One region of the Pantoea sp. X-Soil-ISGK-275 genome, then DNA from elsewhere that is predicted to be linked to it. Evidence: predicted binding sites of a transcription regulator. Region 1 holds the regulator's gene; the other holds the start of a gene.
What was found. Region 1 encodes CRP, which controls carbon source genes, mostly activating them, when cyclic AMP is high. Its sites were predicted from a motif close to ATGTGANNNNNNTCACAT; they were not measured.
Positions count from the first base shown of each region.

Region 2: the regulator CRP is predicted to act here: its motif matches at 7,196-7,213, upstream of AC6I8A_RS00580 (PTS mannitol transporter subunit IICBA).

Region 1 covers NZ_AP035976.1:3,849,310-3,859,829, reverse strand. The annotation lists gene AC6I8A_RS18000 (cytosine deaminase) at 1-58, shown strand, start outside; gene tsgA (MFS transporter TsgA) at 92-1,270, opposite strand; gene ppiA (peptidylprolyl isomerase A) at 1,533-2,105, shown strand; gene AC6I8A_RS17985 (YhfG family protein) at 2,204-2,374, shown strand; gene AC6I8A_RS17980 (putative adenosine monophosphate-protein transferase Fic) at 2,364-2,957, shown strand; gene AC6I8A_RS17975 (aminodeoxychorismate synthase component II) at 2,999-3,574, shown strand; gene argD (bifunctional acetylornithine/succinyldiaminopimelate transaminase) at 3,662-4,882, shown strand; gene AC6I8A_RS17965 (YccS/YhfK family putative transporter) at 4,879-6,957, opposite strand; gene crp (cAMP-activated global transcriptional regulator CRP) at 7,016-7,648, opposite strand; gene AC6I8A_RS17955 (OsmC family protein) at 7,953-8,357, shown strand; gene AC6I8A_RS17950 (phosphoribulokinase) at 8,409-9,278, opposite strand; gene AC6I8A_RS17945 (YheU family protein) at 9,340-9,558, opposite strand; gene AC6I8A_RS17940 (hydrolase) at 9,561-10,520, opposite strand, start outside.
Region 2 covers NZ_AP035976.1:115,493-126,012, forward strand. The annotation lists gene AC6I8A_RS00550 (LacI family DNA-binding transcriptional regulator) at 1-869, shown strand, start outside; gene sodA (superoxide dismutase [Mn]) at 1,030-1,647, shown strand; gene AC6I8A_RS00560 (VirK/YbjX family protein) at 1,836-2,798, shown strand; gene AC6I8A_RS00565 (YibL family ribosome-associated protein) at 2,806-3,168, opposite strand; gene mtlR (mannitol operon repressor MtlR) at 3,273-3,818, opposite strand; gene mtlD (mannitol-1-phosphate 5-dehydrogenase) at 3,879-5,027, opposite strand; gene AC6I8A_RS00580 (PTS mannitol transporter subunit IICBA) at 5,122-7,056, opposite strand; gene AC6I8A_RS00585 (DUF3053 domain-containing protein) at 7,514-8,227, opposite strand; gene AC6I8A_RS00590 (gamma-glutamyltransferase family protein) at 8,402-10,000, opposite strand; gene AC6I8A_RS00595 (ABC transporter permease) at 10,010-10,520, opposite strand, start outside.

The sequences.
Region 1 (10,520 bases):
GCCCGCCAGCAGCGAGATCTATTTAGCGGAAAAAGAAGCGGTAACCTTCAAACGCTGAGGAGCAGGGCGGACCGAGGTCCGCCCATCAAACTTAGTGCGTTACGTGGCCGTGCTGGCGATGTTTGGTCACAAAGCCGAGCAGAACACACATCACAAACACCACGGCGTACAAACCGTTAGCGGTAGAGAGCGCGGCATGTGCGCCACCTTGTGCCACGATTGGGCCGGTCACCACGAACGTCAGCATGGTGCCGACGGTGCCGCAGGTCAGGATGAAGTTCACCAGCTTCGGTGAAGAGACCTTGGTTTGCAGCGATCCCAGCGTGATGATGGTGGTGTAAATCGCGCTTGAGCTGAAGCCCAGCGTCATGATGATCCAGTGCAGCATGCTGGCGTCTTTAGAGGTGACAAACCAGTACATCAAACCGGTTGCCAGCGCGGCCAGCACCATCAGGATGCGCTGCAGATCGAAGAAGCGCAGCACGAAGCTGAACACCCACATGCCGACCATGTATGCGGTCCAGAAGTTACCCACCAGCTGACCAGCAGCGGCGATATCCATGCCCATCGATTTGGTGGCGTATTCCGGCACCCACGAAATAAAGCCGAGCTGACCGAGGATGTAGCACAGCGCCGCAATCGACAGGAACAGCACGCCGATGCCCCATTTCTCTTTCTCAACGCCTGGCTCAGCGGCTTCGCTTTTCAGTACCGGGAACTCAATGAACAGCGTCAGCACAAAGATGGCGACATAAATGATACCGATGCAGGCGTACACCCAATACCACGGCAGCGCGCGAGCCAGCAAAATACCGGCGATGATTGGGAAGATGGTGCCCGCCATGCTGAAGAACGAATCGGTAAACAGCAGACGTGCGCCACGCTGACGGCCATCGTACAGATGAGTGATCAGGAAAGTACCGATCGACATGGTGATGCCGCTCACCACGCCGAGGATGAACATGCACAGCGAGAAGACGGTGAGATCGTGGCTGGTCATCAGACCCGCAACGGCGAGAATCATCAGCACGAAGCCAAAGATCAGCTGACGCTTCAACGGCACAATCACCATCAGCCAGGCGTTCAGGAACACCGACACCAAAATGCCCGCATTAAGGAATGTGAAGGTGTTGCTCATTTCTGAAATAGGGCGCTGGAAATACTGCGCGATATTGTCCAGCACCATACCGGTAACGATCACCAGTGCGCCAGTGAGCGCATAGGAGAAATAGCTAATCCAGGTAAGGCCAATGCGATTACGGTTTGTCATGTTCTGAACCTGTTAAGCGCCGAGATTGGCAAAAAGTGTCATGAATTGTAAGTGTTGCTGTGATCTTAATAAACAACGAGTGTAACAAGGCGGAAATATTTCATTGAGAGTGTGATTTTCGTCACGCAAATGATTGCGTGGCGGCAAAAGTATGACAATAGCAACATCCGCGTAAATATCGGTAAAACGCTGGCTCTTGGATCACATGCTCTTTACAATCAATCTCGTTTTTGAGCTAGCTCTCCATGGTAAGGAATCTTTCATGCTTAAACGTACTTTGACAGCGGCGGTTGCCCTGTTAGCGCTCTCTTCTGTATCTTCTGCCGCGCTTGCCGCGAAAGGGGATCCACATGTGCTGCTCACCACCTCTGCGGGCAATATTGAACTCGAGCTGAATAACCAGAAAGCCCCGGTTTCGGTGAAAAACTTCGTTGATTACGTCAACAATGGTTTTTACAACAACACCATTTTCCACCGCGTGATCCCTGGTTTTATGATTCAGGGCGGCGGCTTCACTACCGATATGCAGCAGAAGCAAACGGTAGCGCCGATCAAGAACGAAGCTGACAACGGCTTGCGTAATCTGCGCGGCACCATTTCGATGGCGCGTACCGCAGATAAAGATAGCGCCACCAGCCAGTTCTTCCTCAACGTAGCCGACAACGCCTTCCTCGATCACGGTCAGCGTGATTTCGGTTATGCGGTGTTTGGTAAAGTTGTGAAAGGCCAGGATGTGATCGACAAGATTGCGCAGGTCCCGACTAAAGATGTCGGTCCGTACCAAAATGTGCCGTCAAAACCGATTGTTATCCTCTCCGCCAAAGTCCTGCCTTAATTCTGAAACGCGCCGTTTTTCACTGGCGCGTCATTTGCTCTCCGGCAAAGCAAAAAATTGCTGCTTATACTTAGGGCTCACTGCTTGCCGGAGGCGCTATGACTAGCAAACTCACTGAGAAACAGAAAGCCACTTTGTGGCAGCAGCGCCGTGCTGCGAGCTACCAATCCAGCTGTCGACTGGCCGGATATTCCTATAGTGAAGCTCTTATCGATGCCGAACATGCTGAGGAGCGACTTGAGTCGCTGAGGAGGCAATATGGTGGATAACAGCTTAGCAGTACGCGATCCCTATTTGTGGCACAACGACAATGTGTTGAAGAATCGCCTCGATATTCATGATGAAGCCCAACTGCGTAAAGCGGAACTGGCGTTCAGCGCCGCGCGCCTGGCGACATTAGAACTTGGCCAGCGCAGCATCGGTTTGCCACGTCTTTGCCATATTCATCGCACGCTGTTTCAGGATCTCTACAGCTGGGCAGGAGAATTGCGCACCATCGATATCTGGCGCGATGAAACGCCGTATTGTCATTGCGAATATATCGAGAAAGAAGGCAATACGCTGATGCAGGCGCTCGAGGAAGAGCGCGGCCTGGCTGACCTTGAGCAGGAAGCGTTCGTGGCGCGTATCGCACATTATTACTGTGAGATCTTCGTGCTGCATCCGTTCCGCGCCGGCAATGGCCGCGCGCAGCGCATCTTCTTTGAACAGTTGGCACTGCATGCCGGTTATCAGCTTTCCTGGGAAACGCTCGAACGCGATGCGTGGCGCGCTGCGATCTCGGCGGGCGTCGCCGGCGATCTGGCACCGCTTACCGCGCAGTTTGCGAAAGTGGTGAGCCCGGCGAACTAAAATAGGTAGAATAGCGCCGCTTTTACTGGCCTGAGGGCGCTATGCTGCTGCTAATCGATAACTACGACTCCTTCACCTGGAATCTCTACCAGTACTTTTGCGAACTGGGCGCGGAGGTACGCGTGGTGCGTAACGACGCCATTACGCTGGATGAGATGCAAGCGCTGCCGCTGACGCATCTGGTGATTTCGCCGGGTCCGTGTACGCCGGATCAGTCTGGCATCTCGCTCGCGGCGATTCGCCATTTCGCCGGGCACGTGCCGATCCTCGGCGTTTGCCTTGGGCATCAGGCGATTGCACAAGCCTATGGCGCGCAGGTGGTGCGCGCGCGCCAGGTAATGCATGGCAAAACCTCCCTGATCCAGCACACCAACCAAGGTGTGTTTCGCGATCTGAATAATCCGCTGACCGTGACGCGCTATCACTCATTGATTGTGGCGCGCGATACGCTGCCCGCTGAGTTTGAAGTCACCGCGTGGACCCTGCGCGACGGCCAGCCGGATGAGATCATGGGTTTCCGCCATCGCACTTTGTCGTTGGAAGGCGTGCAGTTCCATCCGGAAAGCATCCTCAGTGAGCAAGGGCATCAGCTGCTGGCTAATTTCCTCAACGCGTAACTTATGTTTGCCTTCGTGTGATTTTTTATGCATATTTTGTGATTATATTTTCACATCAGCTCAACAAATAACCCGATGAGGTCATCAATGGCAGCGGAAAAACTAGCGGTAACCCGGGAAACGTTCGATAACGTTATTTTGCCTGTTTATGCACCTGCGCAGTTTGTGCCGGTAAAAGGTAAAGGCAGCCGAGTGTGGGATCAGCAGGGCAAAGAGTATATCGATTTCTCTGGCGGCATCGCGGTGACTGCATTGGGCCATTGTCATCCGGCGCTGGTGGAAACGCTGAAAACCCAGGGCGAAACCTTGTGGCACACCAGCAACGTGTTCACCAACGAACCAGCGCTGCGTCTGGCGAGTAAATTGATTGCCGCGACCTTTGCCGATCGGGTGTTTTTCGGTAACTCCGGTGCGGAAGCCAACGAAGCAGCATTCAAGCTGGCGCGTTATTACGCCTGCAAAAAACACAGCCCGTTCAAAAGCAAAATTATCGCCTTCCATAACGCCTTCCACGGCCGCACGCTGTTCACCGTGTCGGTTGGCGGCCAGCCGAAATACTCCGATGGTTTCGGTCCAAAACCGGCGGATATCGTGCATGTGCCGTTCAACGATCTCGATGCGGTAAAAGCGGTGATTGACGATCACACCTGCGCCATCGTGGTCGAGCCGATTCAGGGCGAAGGCGGCGTAATGCCGGCCACGCCAGAGTTTATGCAAGGTCTGCGCGCGCTGTGCGATGAACACAATGCGCTGCTGGTGCTGGATGAAGTGCAGAGCGGCATGGGACGTAGCGGCAAACTGTTTGCGTATGAGCATTACGGTATCAAGCCCGATATTATTACCAGCGCGAAAGCGCTGGGCGGCGGTTTCCCGGTCAGTGCGATGTTGACCACTAACGAAATCGCCTCGGTGATGGCGCCGGGCGTTCACGGTACCACTTACGGCGGCAATCCGCTGGCCTGTGCCATCGCTGAAACGGCGCTGGATATCATCAACACGCCAGAAGTACTGGAAGGCGTTGAAGCGCGTCGTCAGCAGTTTGTTGAAGCGCTGCAAGCCATCGACAGCAAATTCGCTATCTTCAGCGAGATTCGTGGCAAAGGGCTGCTGATTGGTGCCGCGCTGAAGCCGCAGTTCGCCAGCAAAGCGCGTGACATCCTCAACGCGTCCGCAGCGGAAGGGCTGATGATTCTCACCGCCGGTACCGACGTGATCCGTTTTGTGCCGTCGCTGGTGATTGAACCTACCGATATCGCCGAAGGCATGACGCGTTTCGCCAGCGCGATTGAAAAGGTGCTGGCCGCTTAATTCGCTTTTGGACGTAACACCTTGAGCCAGCGGCCATGATGCGGTCGCTGGCTCCACGCCAGCGAAGAGATGGTGTGCATCACGTTGAGGTGCTGCAAAATCCGCTTCACATGCTGTTCGACAATCGTCACCGGCCCTTCATTGAGATTCTCCGGTGCTTCCAGAATATTGCTGTCGTTGCCCGGCCCATCATACGCCAGTCGCTGCTGACAACGCTGCAGCGCGATTTCACAGGATTGCAGATAACGTTCCGCCAGCTTGGCCGTCAACATGGTGTGCTCACGCGCCAGAATCGTCATGGCGTTAATGTGCTCGACGATAAACTGACTGTGCGTAACCCACATGCGCATATCTTTCAGGTATTGCAGGTTAAAGCCCGGCTCGCTCGATGCCTGGTTTAATGAGTTGAACAGCGCGTTGTGCGCCTGATTAACCTTCATGCGCTGATAAGCCAGTTTCTCCGGCGACTGTTCAGGTCCTAACAATAGTCGCAGCGCCTCCTGATAGGCTTCCAGCGCATCGTGCGCGTTCTTGCGCAGCAGTCCGCTTTGCCACTGTGGCCACAGCCAAATCATCCCGGCGAAGGCAATCAGGCAGCCCATCAAGGTATCCATCATGCGCGGCAGCAGAAACTGTGCGCCGTTGAGCGACAGCAGCTGCAGCGAATACACCGCCGTGACGGTGAAGCCAATCATCGACCAGCCGTAATATTTCCGCGTGATCAGATAACTCGCCAGCGTGATCCCTAGCATAAACAGCAGCGTGATCGATTCCGGCACCGCCAGCTGGAGCGACGCGGCGGCGATCAGCAATCCGGCAAAAGTGCCCAGCGCACGGTGCTGGATGCGCACGCGCGTCGCGCTGTAACCGTTCTGGCTGACGAACATGATGGTCATCAGAATCCAGTAAGGTTTGGGAATGTTGAAGAACAGCGCCAGCGCGCTGCCAAACATCAGCATCACGGCAAAGCGTGCCGCGGTGCGTAACGCGGTGGATTTGAATGACAGATAACTGCGCAGCGCGGGTAACAGCGGCAAACGGCGCTGGCGATCGGCCATCAGGTCACGCGTGTAGAGCGGCTTCTGCGTACGCAACACGCGGGCGATGCGGCTGAAGTGATACAGGCAGAAGTTGCCGACCGGGTTATCCGGATGCTGGCGCGCAATTTTCTCCAACGCGCCGAGCTGTTTCTCCATATGAAAACGGTCTGGCAGCTGATGGTAGAGAATTGCATCCGCCAGCACGCGCAGTCGCGCCGAGATGATTTTGGCGTTCCAGCGAATCACCGCTTCGGCGTGGCTCTCTTCAACCAGCTTCTGCACCTCTTCCGGCTGATGCAAACTCACCGAGATGTGTTCCTGTAAATCCAGCGCCACCTGGAAAGCGCGCGTCAGGCGTTTGTGGCTGTTATCGCGACTGGCCGACAGCATATGCATTTGCTGGTAGCAGGTGGTGATGAGATCGACCGCCTTTTGCTGACGTGCCAGCAACGGTGGCAGCGCTTTTTCCGGATCGGTCAGCTGCGTCAGTAAGGTGTATTTGGCATCGCAGTAATCCGCCAGCTCGCGGAACAGCAGGCTGAGCGACTCGCGCATCGGCTGCTCTTTCCACAGCCAGAACCAGAACCAGTTGAATAAGCCGTACCACAGCGTGCCGCCAATGTAGAGCAGCGGCGGCACCCACATCGGCATGCGTCCAACCAGGCTGAGCGTGAAAATAGCGGCAATCAAAGTCGCGGGCAGCAATCGTGCATGCAGCGGGCCGATTTCGCCGGTCACGCCAATCAGCAGCGGCAACGCCAGCAAAATCAGCGGCAGCGGAACCTGATAAGCGGTGAGGATTTGCATCAGGAAACTGCCGGTGGCAAACAGCGAACCCCCCACAATCAGGCGTTTGAAGAAGCGTTTGTGCGGCGTATCCAGACCCGCCATGTTGCAGCAGGCCGGCACTAACGAGAACAGCAGCCCTTTTTGCAGATCGCCAAACAGCCAGCCGAGAGCCACAGGCAGGCACAGCACCAGCGTTTGCCGCAGCGCATAGTTAACTTCGGGATGATAGATGATTCGACGCCACATCAGCTCATCGCAAATAGAAACGGCGCGATGTTGCCATCACGCCGTGGGTGAGAAGAAATTAGCGGGTGCCGTAAACGACGATGGTTTTACCGTGTGCAGAGATCAGGTTCTGATCTTCCAGCATTTTCAGGATACGACCCACGGTTTCGCGTGAGCAGCCCACGATCTGACCAATCTCCTGACGGGTGATTTTGATTTGCATCCCGTCTGGGTGAGTCATCGCATCTGGCTGTTTGGCCAGATTTAGCAGCGTTTGCGCGATACGTCCGGTGACATCGAGGAAGGCAAGGTTGCCCACTTTCTCAGATGTCACTTGCAGACGACGCGCCATTTGCGACGAAAGTCGCATTAAAATATCCGGGTTTACCTGAATCAGCTGACGGAATTTTTTGTATGAAATTTCAGCCACTTCGCAGGCAGACTTCGCACGTACCCAGGCACTACGTTCCTGGCCTTCTTCGAAAAGACCGAGTTCGCCGATGAAATCTCCCTGATTGAGGTAGGAGAGAATCATCTCTTTGCCTTCTTCATCTTTAATCAGTACCGCTACGGAACCTTTTACGATGTAGTACAGCGTTTCCGCTTTCTCACCCTGATGGATGAGCGTGCTTTTGGATGGATATTTGTGAATATGGCAATGGGACAGGAACCATTCGAGTGTAGGGTCTGTTTGCGGTTTGCCGAGAACCATTCGCTATTATCCTCTGTTGTAATCGTGCCCAAAACACAGGGGGCATTTTTCCCTGTCAGGCGGTTTAATCGTCGAGCGTTTCCAGTAAAGGAAAAATTATTCCGGGTGGACTCTTAAGCTACGCTTTTGATTCTTCCGGCCTTCGTCTGTGATGACGAAAATATTTTCAGCACTGTTTGTAGCACAGCTTTTGCGAGCTGTCTTGTGTTGTCTCGCTTCAGCACAAGGGGGATTACTCTGGATTGCTGTTTGTCAGGTGAAAGCGTACTCTGGCGGCAAAACCGCCGCTTCAGGAGAGAGAATAATGCAGGCACGAGTGAAATGGGTGGAAGGTCTTACCTTTCTCGGAGAATCCTCATCTGGCCATCAGGTATTAATGGACGGTAATTCCGGTGATAAAGCGCCAAGTCCAATGGAGATGGTGCTGATGGCCGCGGGCGGCTGTAGCGCCATTGATGTGGTGTCGATCCTGCAAAAAGGGCGCAGCAATGTGGCGGATTGCGAAGTGAAACTCACCTCAGAACGCCGTGAAGAAGCGCCACGCATTTTTACCACCATCAACCTGCATTTTATCGTCAGCGGCAAAGCGTTGAGCGATAAAGCGGTTGCGCGCGCGGTTGACCTGTCAGCGGAAAAATATTGCTCGGTGGCGATCATGCTGGGTAAAGGCGTGGAAATTACCCACAGCTATGAGGTTGTCGAGTTGTAATCGGTCGAAGGGGAGGCATTCATGCCTCCCTTTTCACCGCCCGCACCAAACCTATTCAATCCGCTTCCCTTCAATCAGTCGCTGTACCAGCGGCAGCATAATCAGCTCCATCGCCAATCCCATTTTGCCGCCCGGCACCACCAGGGTATTGATGTGGGAAATAAACGATCCCTGAATCATCGCCAGCAGATAGGGGAACGCGATGCCTTCCAGGCCACGGAAATGAATCACCACGAAGCTTTCGTCGAGCGAGGGAATTTCGCGGGCGGCAAACGGGTTTGAGGTATCAACGGTCGGCACGCGCTGGAAGTTAATGTGGGTGCGCGAGAACTGCGGCGTGATGAAGTTAATGTAATCCTCCATCGAACGTACCACCGAATCCATTACTGCTTCGCGTGAATGGCCGCGCTCGCCGGTGTCACGCACCAGCTTCTGAATCCACTCAAGGTTAACAATCGGCACCACACCAACCAGCAGATCGACATGCTCCGCCACATTTTGCTGCTGCGTAACCACGCCGCCGTGCAAGCCTTCATAAAACAGCACATCGGTGTTTTCCGGCAGCGGCTGCCACGGCGTGAACGTGCCCGGCACCTGATTCCACGGCACCGCTTCATCGTAGGTGTGCAGATATTTGCGTGATTCGCCGAGGCCGGTTTGACCGTAATGTTTGAACGTCTGCTCCAGTAGGCCGAAATCATTGGCTTCCGGGCCGAAGTAGCTGATGTGGCGACCGAGATCGCGTGCTTTGCGGATCGCCATGTCCATTTCCGGACGCGTGAAGCGATGGAAACTGTCGCCTTCGAGTTCCGCCGCATGCAGGTTCAGCTGCTGGAAAATCTTACGGAAGGCGAGGCTGGTGGTGGTGGTTCCGGCGCCGCTGGAACCGGTGACGGCAATAATTGGATGCCTGGCTGACATAACAGAGCTCCCTGTGAAGTCCGGCGATGAGCATTGTTACCACGAATTGCCGCGGGGTGCATCAGCCGCGAAATTCACCCTTCGGCATAATATTGATCGATTCATGCAGTTCCGACCACACCAGCACCACGTCGCCGCGCTCCAGCTGGCGGCGCACGTCGGCGACTTTTTGCAGCAAACTGCGTTCCTGCTCGCCGTAATCGGTGCCTTCGCGTAACACGAAGGTTTCAATCAGATTTTCCAGCGTCTCCGCTTCGAGTTGTTGCCAGGGAATAATCACTATTACACATCCAGATAAGTTGAGAGCCAGTCGGGCACGCGTTGTTCCAGCCACATTTTCGGTTTAAGCAAGGTGCCGCCGACAAAGCCGACATGGCCACCTTGCTGCGTCAGCTGATACTGAATGGAGGCTGACAGCTGGTCAGGTTGCGGGATCACGGCATCAGTCATAAAGGGATCGTCTTGCGCATGAATGATCAGCAGCGGTTTACGCACGCCGGTGAGCAGCGGCATCGCGCTGGCTTGTTGATAATAGTCGCTGGCGTCAATAAAACCGTGCGCACGTGCCGTTATGGCATCATCAAATTCGCGTAAGCGGCGGAAAGCGCGTAACTGGCTGAGATCGACCGGCAGCGTGCCGGGCCAGGCGTGCAGTTTGCGCGTAGCGTTCTTTTTTAGCCGCGTCAGCAAATAGTGCTGATAGAAGCGAGAAAAGCCAACATCCAATTTGCCGCTGCACGGCTCCAGCGCCAGCGGCGCTGAGATGGCGATGCCGGCATCAATCGGCACATCGTGACCTTGCTGACCCAGCAGGCAAGCGAGCATGTTGCCGCCCAGCGAAACGCCGACTGCAGCGGTCGGCACGCTGCCCCATTCACGCTGCAGCCAGTTAAGGAAGTAGGTGGCATCTTCGGTTTCACCGGAGTGATAGATGCGCTTCAAGCGATTAGGCTCGCCGCTGCAGCCGCGAAAGTGCATCACCACCGCCAGCCAGCCGCGCGCCTGACACGCCTGCATCAGGCCATGCGCATACGGGCTGCGAAAGTTGCCTTCCAGGCCGTGAAACATCACCATGCGCGGCTTGTGACGTGCCTGCGCCGGATCTTCGCTCCACGCTAAATCGACAAAATCGCCGTCCGGCAGGTCAAGACGCTGCCAGTGCGGACGCAACGTGACGCGGCGGCGCAGAATACGCGGCAGCAGTGTTTGCAAATGCGCGTTACTGAATCCGCGCAGGGGGGT
Region 2 (10,520 bases), 3.7 Mb from region 1:
TCTCCTATGTCCCGAACGTGCAGGCGAGTAATCTGGCATCGGCGACATCACGCTTGATCACCATGGTGGTACCGTCGTTTGCCACGCCGGGCAGTGCGATTGTGTCGGAAGCGCTGCAGGAAGTGCTGCGGCCGCAGGGTTATAACATGATGCTGGCGGAAGCCAATCATTCGGCTGCGGAAGAGAGCGAGCTGATCGAAATGCTGCTCTCCTATAATCCGGCGGCGATGGTGCATTTCAATTTCGATAACGCCGCCGAAGCGCATCGCCTGCTGAGCAATTCCGGGTTGCCGGTGATGGATATTGGCGGTGTGCATCCGAATTCGGCGGGGATCAGCATTGGTGTCGATTACGCCAAAGCGATTCGCCAACTGGTGCAAAGCCTGGTCGAGCGCGGTTATCGTAATCTCGGTTTGTTGTGCACGCAGAGTAATAACACCATCTTCCGCCAGCTGTTGAATGGCTGGCACAGCGGCATGCTGGCGATGAATCAGGCGCCGCATCGCGTGGTGACATCGCCGAAAATGCCAACCTTTGCCGCCGGGCACAGCTTGCTGGCAGAGATTCGCCTCACCTGGCCAGAGCTGGATGTGCTGATTTGCACCAGCGATGAAGTGGCTTGCGGTGCCATCATGGCGTGTCATGCGGCGGGGATTGCCATTCCCAGCCAGTTAGCGATTGCCAGCATCGGCGGCGGCCCGTTAGCGGCAGTGTGTTCGCCGCCGCTGACCAGCATTGTGCTGCCGTATGAAGAGATGGGGCGCACGGCGGGTAAACGTCTGCTGGCGGCGCTCAAAGGCGATGAACCGCCAGCCATCAATGAGCTGCCGGTGCAGCTTAAACTGCGCGCCAGCAGCCACAAGGTGTAGCCGTGCGTGCGCACCTTTTCCCAGATTCATCAAATCCTTATCAATTCTAAGGCATTGATAACCCTTTTACGGATCATGTTTTTAACTATAATGATCCGACTGCTTACGCGGCACGCCCAGTGAGGTGGTGCTGCAAAACACTAAAATGGAGAGGAAGAACATGAGTTATTCACTGCCATCCCTGCCGTATGCGTACGACGCACTGGAACCGCACTTCGACAAGCAGACGATGGAAATCCATCACTCTAAACACCACCAGGCCTACGTTAACAACGCTAACGCTGCGCTGGAAGGTACCGAATTCGCTGACCTGCCGGTTGAAGAACTGATCGCTAAACTGGATCAGCTGCCAGCAGACAAAAAAGGTCCACTGCGTAACAACGCAGGCGGCCACGCTAACCACAGCTTCTTCTGGAAAGGTCTGAAACTGGGCACCTCGCTGCAGGGCGAGCTGAAAGCTGCCATCGAAAAAGATTTCGGTAGCGTTGAAGCTTTCCAGGCTGAGTTTGAGAAAGCCGCTACCACTCGCTTCGGTTCAGGCTGGGCGTGGCTGGTGAAAAAAGGCGACAAACTGGCTGTGGTTTCAACCGCAAACCAGGACAGCCCACTGATGGGTGAAGCGGTCGCTGGCGTTTCAGGCACTCCGATCATCGGCCTGGACGTGTGGGAACACGCTTACTACCTGAAGTATCAGAACAAACGTCCTGATTACATCAAAGCATTCTGGAACGTGGTGAACTGGGACGAAGCTGCAGCGCGTTTCGCTGCTGCGAAGTAAGTTCAGGCTATAGCCGCAACACGAAACCGGTGATGATTTCACCGGTTTTTTTTCGTCTTTTTTAAACCCTTTCTAAACGACCTGAATATTCACGCGTACGATTATTGCGCGGCGAAAGCTTATTAACCTGCCGTTGATAATTTGGGGCATATAGTAGCGACAATTTGTCTCGCTAGGCCTAAATAATCATGTCTACTATCACAACTTCTGTGACGAATAATGATTCGTCAGCGCCGCTGTTTTTGCCATTAATAAGCGGAAAGTTCAGGCCGAATAAATTATGGAATAGCGGAAGTTTTCGCGCGAAATTTGCCTTAAGGTCACTAGTCTTTCCTGTGACGACCTTTAATTATCTGCAGCAGTTAACGAAATTGTCTGCGCTACCGCAGCTGTTGACCATGCAAGGTTTGCTGCCGGCCAAGCCACATCGTCCTTATCTGCGTGCGGGATTCAGCGTGGCGCAACGTGCGCAGGCTATCATCGATCACTACACCTTGATGGAGCAGTTAGAGAATACGGCACTGCGCCAGTTGTTGCAGAGTCCGGGCGATAATTTGCTGGCCACGTTGAGCGGCAAAAACGACGAGGCGTTTGTGATTCACTGCTGTCCGGGACGTTTTGACCGTGAAGGTGAAATTACCCTGGAGCTGCATTATCAAACGCAGTTAATTGCTTCGCTCTCTTTCTCAATTATTCGCGAACAGAACAAGCGCACCTTATTAATTGGTGGATTGCAGGGACCGCGTAAACATATTTCCAACGACGTGATTCGCGATGCCACGAAAGCGGCACACGGCGTATTCCCGAAACGTTTGCTGATGGAAGCGGTATTTAATCTGGCGCAACAGTGTGGCGTTGAGGCGATCACTGCCGTTGGCGATACCACACACGTGTTCCGCAGCCTGCGCTACCGCCACAGTAAAGGCGACAAGTTTTTTGCCAGCTACAGCGAGTTTTGGTTGTCGTTGGGTGGCGTGGCGCGTGCTGATGAGCTGTTTGCGTTGCCGTTACGCGCGGAGCGTAAAGATCTGGAAGAGATTGCCAGCAAGAAGCGCGCCGAGTATCGCCGTCGCTATGCCTTGCTGGACAGTCTGAATGAACAAGTTCATCAGGCGGCTGGCATCCTACGCGACGTCTCACACGCCGCGTAAGTCAAGATTAGAACGGCTGCTTGGCGTAGCCGGTCATCACTTTCAGTCCCATCTCACGTCCGAGCGCGGTCATTGGGTGTACCACCACCAGGCCGCGCACGCTTTTCTTAAATGCGCCCATGTTGGCCTGTTCTTTCTTGGTGATTTCGCGGCTAAAGCCCAGCTTCTGCAGCTGTTGCGCTTCTTTGCTCAGCTTCTCAGTGCGGACGCTGCGCAGGCGCTCAATTTCCAGCTCCAGCTTCTCTTTTTCACGCAGCAGTTCACCGAGCTTTTCGGCATCGCCAGAGGCTAGCAGCGGGGCTTCTTTGCGGTTGAGCGCATCGAGCTGATCGCTCAGCAGTTTAATCTCGGCTTTTTCTTGTTCTTTCATTGGGGGAAAACTCGTTAAGGAAAACAGGCAAAGGATACACAAATCTACGCAGTTTTGCAGCGTGGCGCGTATTCATGCTCGCCTGGTCGCCATGAATGGCGACCCTACACTGCCGGCTTTTTAAACACCTGCTTGTGCGAAATGCGTGAAATCAGCTCGGTGAGCGACAGCACCATGGTTGAACGTACCATCTGCAGATAGCGCTGCTGCTGCATGGAGCGCAGTTGCTCGTCGTCGCGGTTGAAATCCGGCTGCGGCGGCCAGGCGGCCACGCAGTGCAATTCGCCAAACGGGCCGAGGATCTCATCGTCGGTAAATCGATAATCGCTGATGTCGTGATTCAGCTCCTCACGCAGCGCCAGCAGCAGTTCACAATCTTCGTACTCATGCCGGTTGATCACGCCCAGGCCGTAAATCAGCTTGAGGCGAACCGAGAGTTCGCCCAGCGGACCATTACCCAGCAGCAGCGGCTCTACGGCATATTTGACCGCGTAATCGTCCTTGCGAAACACTTGCAGCACCAGCAGGTTAACTGCTTCGGTCAGCAGCTCAACGGCGGCGATCAGGAAGCTTCTCACCGAACGACCGGCGTTCAGGCGCTCAAGCACCCGGTTTTCAAAAGCCTGCTTCTCTTCCATCATTGCCTGCATCGTTCAGCTACCGCCAGCGGGCACGCAAGCGCGCCCGAGTTAACCACTCAAGGGCGCGCATTATGCCATAGCGTTGTAAGCGCTCACCACTGAGGTGACCACTTCGCTATTGGCATCCAGGCCAGAAATTTCCGCCAGCGTGGCTTGCGGGCCTTTTTCTGCCAGCAGCGCGACCAGTTCCTGCGCCTGCGGATCGGCTTCGCTGCGATAGTGCATGGCGGCGGCAATGCCCTGGACCAGATTAGTGTGCGGCAGGTTGTATTCAATGGTGCCCAGCGTTGGCTTGATCAGGCGATCGCCCGCGCTCAGTTTACGCAGCGGCTGACGACCTACGCGCTCAACGTCATCTTTCAGGTACGGATTTTCGAAGCGGGTGAGGATTTTCTGGATGTAGGCAGCATGCTTATCGGCCTCAAAGCCATAACGCTTGATCAGCACGGCACCGCTTTCCTGCATCGCGCCTTGCACTACCGCACGCACTTTCTCATCAAGAATCGCGTCACGAATGGTAGCGTGACCGGCCAACTGACCGAGATACGCGGTGATGGCGTGACCGGTATTGAGGGTGAACAGCTTGCGCTCAACGAACGCCATCAGATTGTCGGTCAATTCCATGCCAGCAATGTTTGGCAATTCACCTTTGAACTGGGTTTTATCAACAATCCACTCGCTGAAGGTTTCCACGGTGACTTCCAGCGGATCGGTGGTGCCGGCTTCGGATGGCGGCACGATGCGATCGACCGCAGAATCAACGAAGCCAACATGCGCTTCAACCCACGCGTGATACTGCTCTGGCAGCGCTTTCAGCACGTGCTGTTTCAGCTGGCTGGTACCGCGCACCATGTTTTCACAGGCGATGATGTTGAGTGGACGGACGTTACCGCTGTCGCTGCGTTTAGCCAGACCTTTCGCGACGCCACCGGCGATGCGCTCCAGAATCTGCGGGCCAACCGCCGTGGTCACGATATCAACCTCCGCAATCAGCGCAACGATGTCATCGCTGGTGCTGTTGACGGCGCTGACGCCTGTTACGATTTCGACTTTTGCCTGCTCGCCAACCACATGAACCGGATACTCATGACGGGCGTTAAGGGCATCAAGTATCACCTGATTGACGTCAGCAAACACCAGCTCGATGCCGGCATCCGCCAGTAACTTACCGATAAAACCGCGACCGATGTTACCTGCTCCAAAATGTAACGCTTTCATAAATTTGACCCATATCAAATGACGAAAGGGCGGGCAAGTCCGCCCCGGAAATGTGGGACGGGCTTACCCGCCCCAGGGAAGGTAAAACGTGGTATTACGCTTTAACGATGTTGCCTGAGAGCAGGTCCAACACGTCCTGCACGCTGGTGGTATTGGCCAGCTTCTCAATCACGCTGTCATCATCCAGCGCGTTGGTCAGGCTGGTAATCACCTGAATGTGCTCGTTATTGCGCGCGGCGATACCAATCACCAAACGCGCCACGTCTTCTGGCTCATCACCAAACTGCACGCCTGCCGGATACTGACAGAACACCACGCCGGTTTTCAGCACGCGGTCTTTCGCTTCTACGGTGCCGTGTGGCACAGCAATGGATTCACCGAGGTAAGTTGGCGTCAGCTTTTCACGTTCCAGCATCGCTTCAACATATTCCGGCTGCACGTAGCCGCCTTTCACCAGCTGCTCACCCGCAAAGCGAATCGCCTGCTCTTTATGGGTGGCGCTCAGGCCGAGGAACACGTTGTCTGCACCCAGTTTAAACAGGTGCGCGTTGCCTTCGTCGTAGCTGTCAGCCAGCGTAGTCTGCACGGTTTCGCGACGCGCTTCACTGCGGTTAGCGGCAACCAGACGTTCAGTCAGATTGCTGTACAGCGCGCTATCGAGGAAGTTGTTCAGCGAAATATGCTGCGCTTGCGGTGCCTGACGCATCGCACGTTCGGTCAGATCGCGGTGGGTAATCACCAGATCGACGTCGCCTGGCAGCGAGTTAATCGCCGTGTTGGTGACGGAGATATTGCTCAGACCCGCGTCCTGCACTTTCTTACGCAGCACGCCTGCACCCATCGCACTTGAACCCATACCGGCGTCACAGGCTACGATGATTTTGCGTACGTGGTTCAGGTCAACGCTCATCGCGTCGCCAGCAACCGGTGAACCGGCAACGGCCTGACCTTTCGACTGCGCTTTCATATCCTGCATGCGCTGTGTCGCGGCTTCGATATCGTCATCTTCTTTCACTTTGCTGGTTTTCAGCAGTATTGAAGAGACCACGAAGGAGACGGCAAATGCAGCGATGATGGCCGCGATGTTCGCGAAATAAGCGCCTTTTGGCGTCATCGCCAGCACGGCCAGGATGGAACCTGGAGAAGCCGGAGAAACCAGGCCGCCGTTCAGCAGCGTCAGGGTGAACACGCCGGTCATACCGCCGAGGATTACCGCCAGCAACAGACGCGGCGCCATCAGCACGTATGGGAAGTAAATTTCGTGGATACCACCGAGGAAGTGGATGATCGCTGCGCCGCCTGCAGATTGTTTAGCGCTACCGCGACCAAACATCATGTAGGCAACCAGCACGCCCATACCCGGACCTGGGTTGGCTTCAATCAGGAAGAAGATTGATTTGCCGGCCTCGCTCGCCTGCTGGATACCCAGCGGAGAGAAGATACCGTGGTTGATGGCGTTATTGAGGAACAGGATTTTCGCCGGTTCAACAAAGATCGAGGTCAGCGGCAGCAGGTTGTTCTGCACCATCAGATTCACGCCCGCGGCGAGAATGTGTGACAGGCCTTCAACCAGTGGACCGATTGCCAGGAACGCTAACAGCGCCAGCAGCATACCGATGATACCGGCCGAGAAGTTGTTAACCAGCATCTCGAAGCCGCTTTTGATCTTGCCATCAACGGCGCGGTCAAAGGACTTGATCGCCCAGCCGCCCAGCGGACCGGCAATCATCGAGCCGAGGAACATCGGCATATCGGCACCGACGATCACGCCCATGGTGGTGATGGCACCGACCACGCCACCGCGATCGCCGCCAACCAGACGTCCACCGGTGAAACCAATCAGCAGCGGCAGCAGGTAGGTGATCATTGGGCCGACGAGTTTCGCCAGCGTTTCGTTTGGAATCCATCCGGTTGGGATGAACAGCGCAGTGATGATACCCCATGCGATAAACGCACCGATGTTAGGCATCACCATATTACTCAGAAAGCGACCAAAGCTCTGAACCTTGACCTTTACTGATGAGGACATAAACCCACCCCTTATTGAGACGCGCTGCAATAAGAGAGCGCGTTTGTTTTTGTTTGAACGTTACGGCGGGGGCCGTGGCATTACTGTATGCACGCGGACTCTAGCACTAGTTTATTACGCTGCGTAGAGCAGCCCCTAAGTGTGATGCAGATCACGCTAAGTTGGGGTGGTTGGGGTGCAATAAGGTGATACTGATCACAAAAAGACGCTGTAAGAAAGCAACGATGCCGAAAAATTAAGCAAAACAAGATGACGAATGTGACTTAAGTCACCTTTTAATCTGGGTGCTTTGTTGTGTAAATGTGATCAATGTCACAAACTATTTTTGGTCGAAAATGCGCCAGATCACAATATGCTGCAGCAGAAAAGTGGGCTGTAAGGAAGTGACGTAATTCTGAAAAGAAACGAATGGCTTGTAGGGTCGCCATTGATGGCGACCACTAAAATAGTTCGGCTGTTATAACCCGCCTTGCACCGCATTTTGCGCTTGCGTCAGCGCCTGCGCATTGCTGGAGAGATTGCTCATCAGCGTGTTGTACTGCGTTGCCTGATCCTGCGTTGGGAATTGCACGCCGCCGTCGTTGAAGGTTACGCGTGTGCCTTGCGATTGCAGATAGTCGCCGGTTTGCACCGCCGCCTGGCTCAGCGCCTGCAGCTGTGGCAGCAACGGAATCAGCGTGCTGGCTGGCTGCGTTACCACTTTGGTAAACGCGGCGTCGTAGACTTTCTTCAGATCATCCGGCTGCTTCAGCGTGGCTTTGCTGCTGTCCGCCTGCATTTTGGCGCTCTGAATCTGCTGGGTCAGCACGCTCAGATTACCGCTGACCTGGCGCAGGCTATCGCGGCGCGTCAGGTAATCCTGCGGTACACGAATCGCTGCTAATTCATCAACCACCGGACGCATACCTTGCTCAATCGCCTGATTGGTCTGCTGCGAGAAACCATAAAGGATGGCGTAATCGCTGGCGTAGTTACCGAAGGTCTGCTTCTGGTTTTCACTCAGGCTTGGCAGATGTTCGCCGCTGCGCATCACTGTGTTCTGAAGGAAGTCACTGAACGCTTTACGCTGATCGCCCTCTTTGTCGCCACAGGCCGTAAGTTGCAGCACGACCAAGGCACTGACCATCAGCATGCCGGTGCGCATCCAGATGCGGGAAATTCCTGACGCCATGATTAACTCCTGTTATGGCAAATTCGATTCGGTGGGAATGGTCCTAAAGGATAGTGCAATGGCCTGGCGGGTACAACGGGCGGCGTTTGCCTGGTGCGCATAAATGCGCACCCGACAAGGAAATGGCGGAATTCGTAGGGTCACCATTCATGGTGACCGTTTTAACACGTTAAATCAGAACACCAGCGCCTGCCCATCTTTGCGGCTTTCGGTGGCGGCGATGTAGAAGCCTTGCGGATCGCGCACAATCGCCTGCGCACCGCCGAAGTTATAGCCAAGCAGCGGATCTTCCAGCGTAATTTGATGCCCCATTTCGCGCAGCTTTGCCAGTACGTTACGGTCGATGCCCGGCTCAACCACCACCGCACGTCCTTGCTCAACGCGCCAGCGCGGGGCATCAATCGCTGCCTGCGGGTTTTGCTTGTGCTGCATGATGCGCAGCGCCATCTGCAAATGACCTTGTGCCTGCATCGGGCCGCCCATCACGCCAAACGACATCAGCGGCTGGCCGTCACCGTCGAGGGCAAACGCCGGAATGATGGTGTGGAACGGGCGCTTGCCGCCGGCCACCACATTGGGATGCTGCGGATCGAGTGAGAAACCGCAGCCACGGTTTTGAAGGCTGATGCCGGTGCCCGGCACCACTACGCCAGAACCGAAGCCCATGTAGTTTGACTGTATAAAGGAAACCATCATGCCGCTGGCATCGGCGGTGGAGAGATACACCGTGCCGCTCTGCTGCGGGGAGCCAAAGGTAAAATCCCCGGCCCGATCGGGATTAATCAGCTGCGCGCGCTGTTTCAAATAGTCATCGCTCAGCAGCAGTTCCGCCGGGAACTCGAGGTGATCGTAATCGCTGACGTAGCGATCCAGATCGGCCAGCGCCAGCTTCATCGCTTCAATCGACAGATGAAGCCACGGCACTGAATCCGGTTCATAGCGGCCAATATCCCACTGTTCGAGAATGCCCAGCGCAATCAAGGTGGCGATGCCCTGACCGTTCGGCGGCAACTCCTGCACCGATCCGCCCGCAAATGGGCGCGATAACAATTCCACCCAATCAGCGCGATGATTTTTCAGATCATCAAGGCTGAGCGCCGCGCCATGCTGCTCAGCAAACGCCACTATCTTTTCGGCCAGCTCGCCACGATAGAAGGCTTCACCGCGCGTCTCGGCGATTTTTTGCAGCGTTTCGGCTTGCGCCGGATTGCGGAACAGTTCACCAGCACGCGGCGGGCGACCCTCAGGTGCAAAGCACTCGACAAAACCAGGCTGATCTTTCAGCTTGTTGTAGGCACGCTGCCATAGATGACCAATCAGCGGTGAAACCGGGAAACCGTCACGCGCGTATTCAATGGCCGGTTGCGCCAGCGTGGTAAGCGGCAGCGTGCCAAAGCGTTCGGCCAGCTCAACCCACGCCGAAACCGCGCCCGGCACGGTGACTGCTTCCCAGCCGATTTCCGGCATGGCATCGCGTCCGGCAAAGCGTTCCGGGTTCCATGCCGCAGGCGAGCGGCCCGAGGCATTCAAACCGTGCAGTTTTTTGCCATCCCAGATTATCGCAAAGGCATCACTGCCGAGGCCGTTACCGCTGGGCTCCAGCACGGTTAACGCCATCGCACTGGCAATCGCCGCATCTACCGCATTGCCGCCCTGTTGCAACATGCGCATCCCCGCCTGCGCCGCCAGCGGCTGCGAAGTGGCAACCGCGTTGCGTCCCATCATCGGTACGCGGTGTGAGGCATAGCTGACGTTAAAATCCAGTTCACTCATGATCGTTCCTTAGTGTGAGTCATCGCGTGGGTCGAGCGCGTCGCGCAAACCGTCGCCCAGCAGGTTGAAGCCCTGCACGGTGAGAAAAATAGCCAGGCCGGGGAAAATCGACATCCACGGCGCCTGTTCGAGAAAGCCTTTGGCGGTATTCAGCATCGCACCCCATGAAGGCGAGGGCGGTTGCTGGCCGAGGCCAAGGAAAGAGAGGCTGGCTTCGGTGATGATCGCCGAAGCAATCGCCAGCGTGGCCTGTACCAGAATTGGCGACAGCACATTGGGCAGCACATAACGCAGGATGATCCAGCGATCGGGCAAACCAATCGCCCGCGCGCCATCAATGTACTCTTCGTGACGAATGGCGATTACCTGGCCGCGCGTCAAGCGGGCGAAAATCGGCATCGCAGATAAACCGATGGCAATCATTGCATTCGACAAGCTCGGGCCGAGAAACGCCCCCAGCGCGATCGCCAGAATCAGAAACGGGCACGCCAGCAGCGCTTCGATAAAACGCGAAATAATG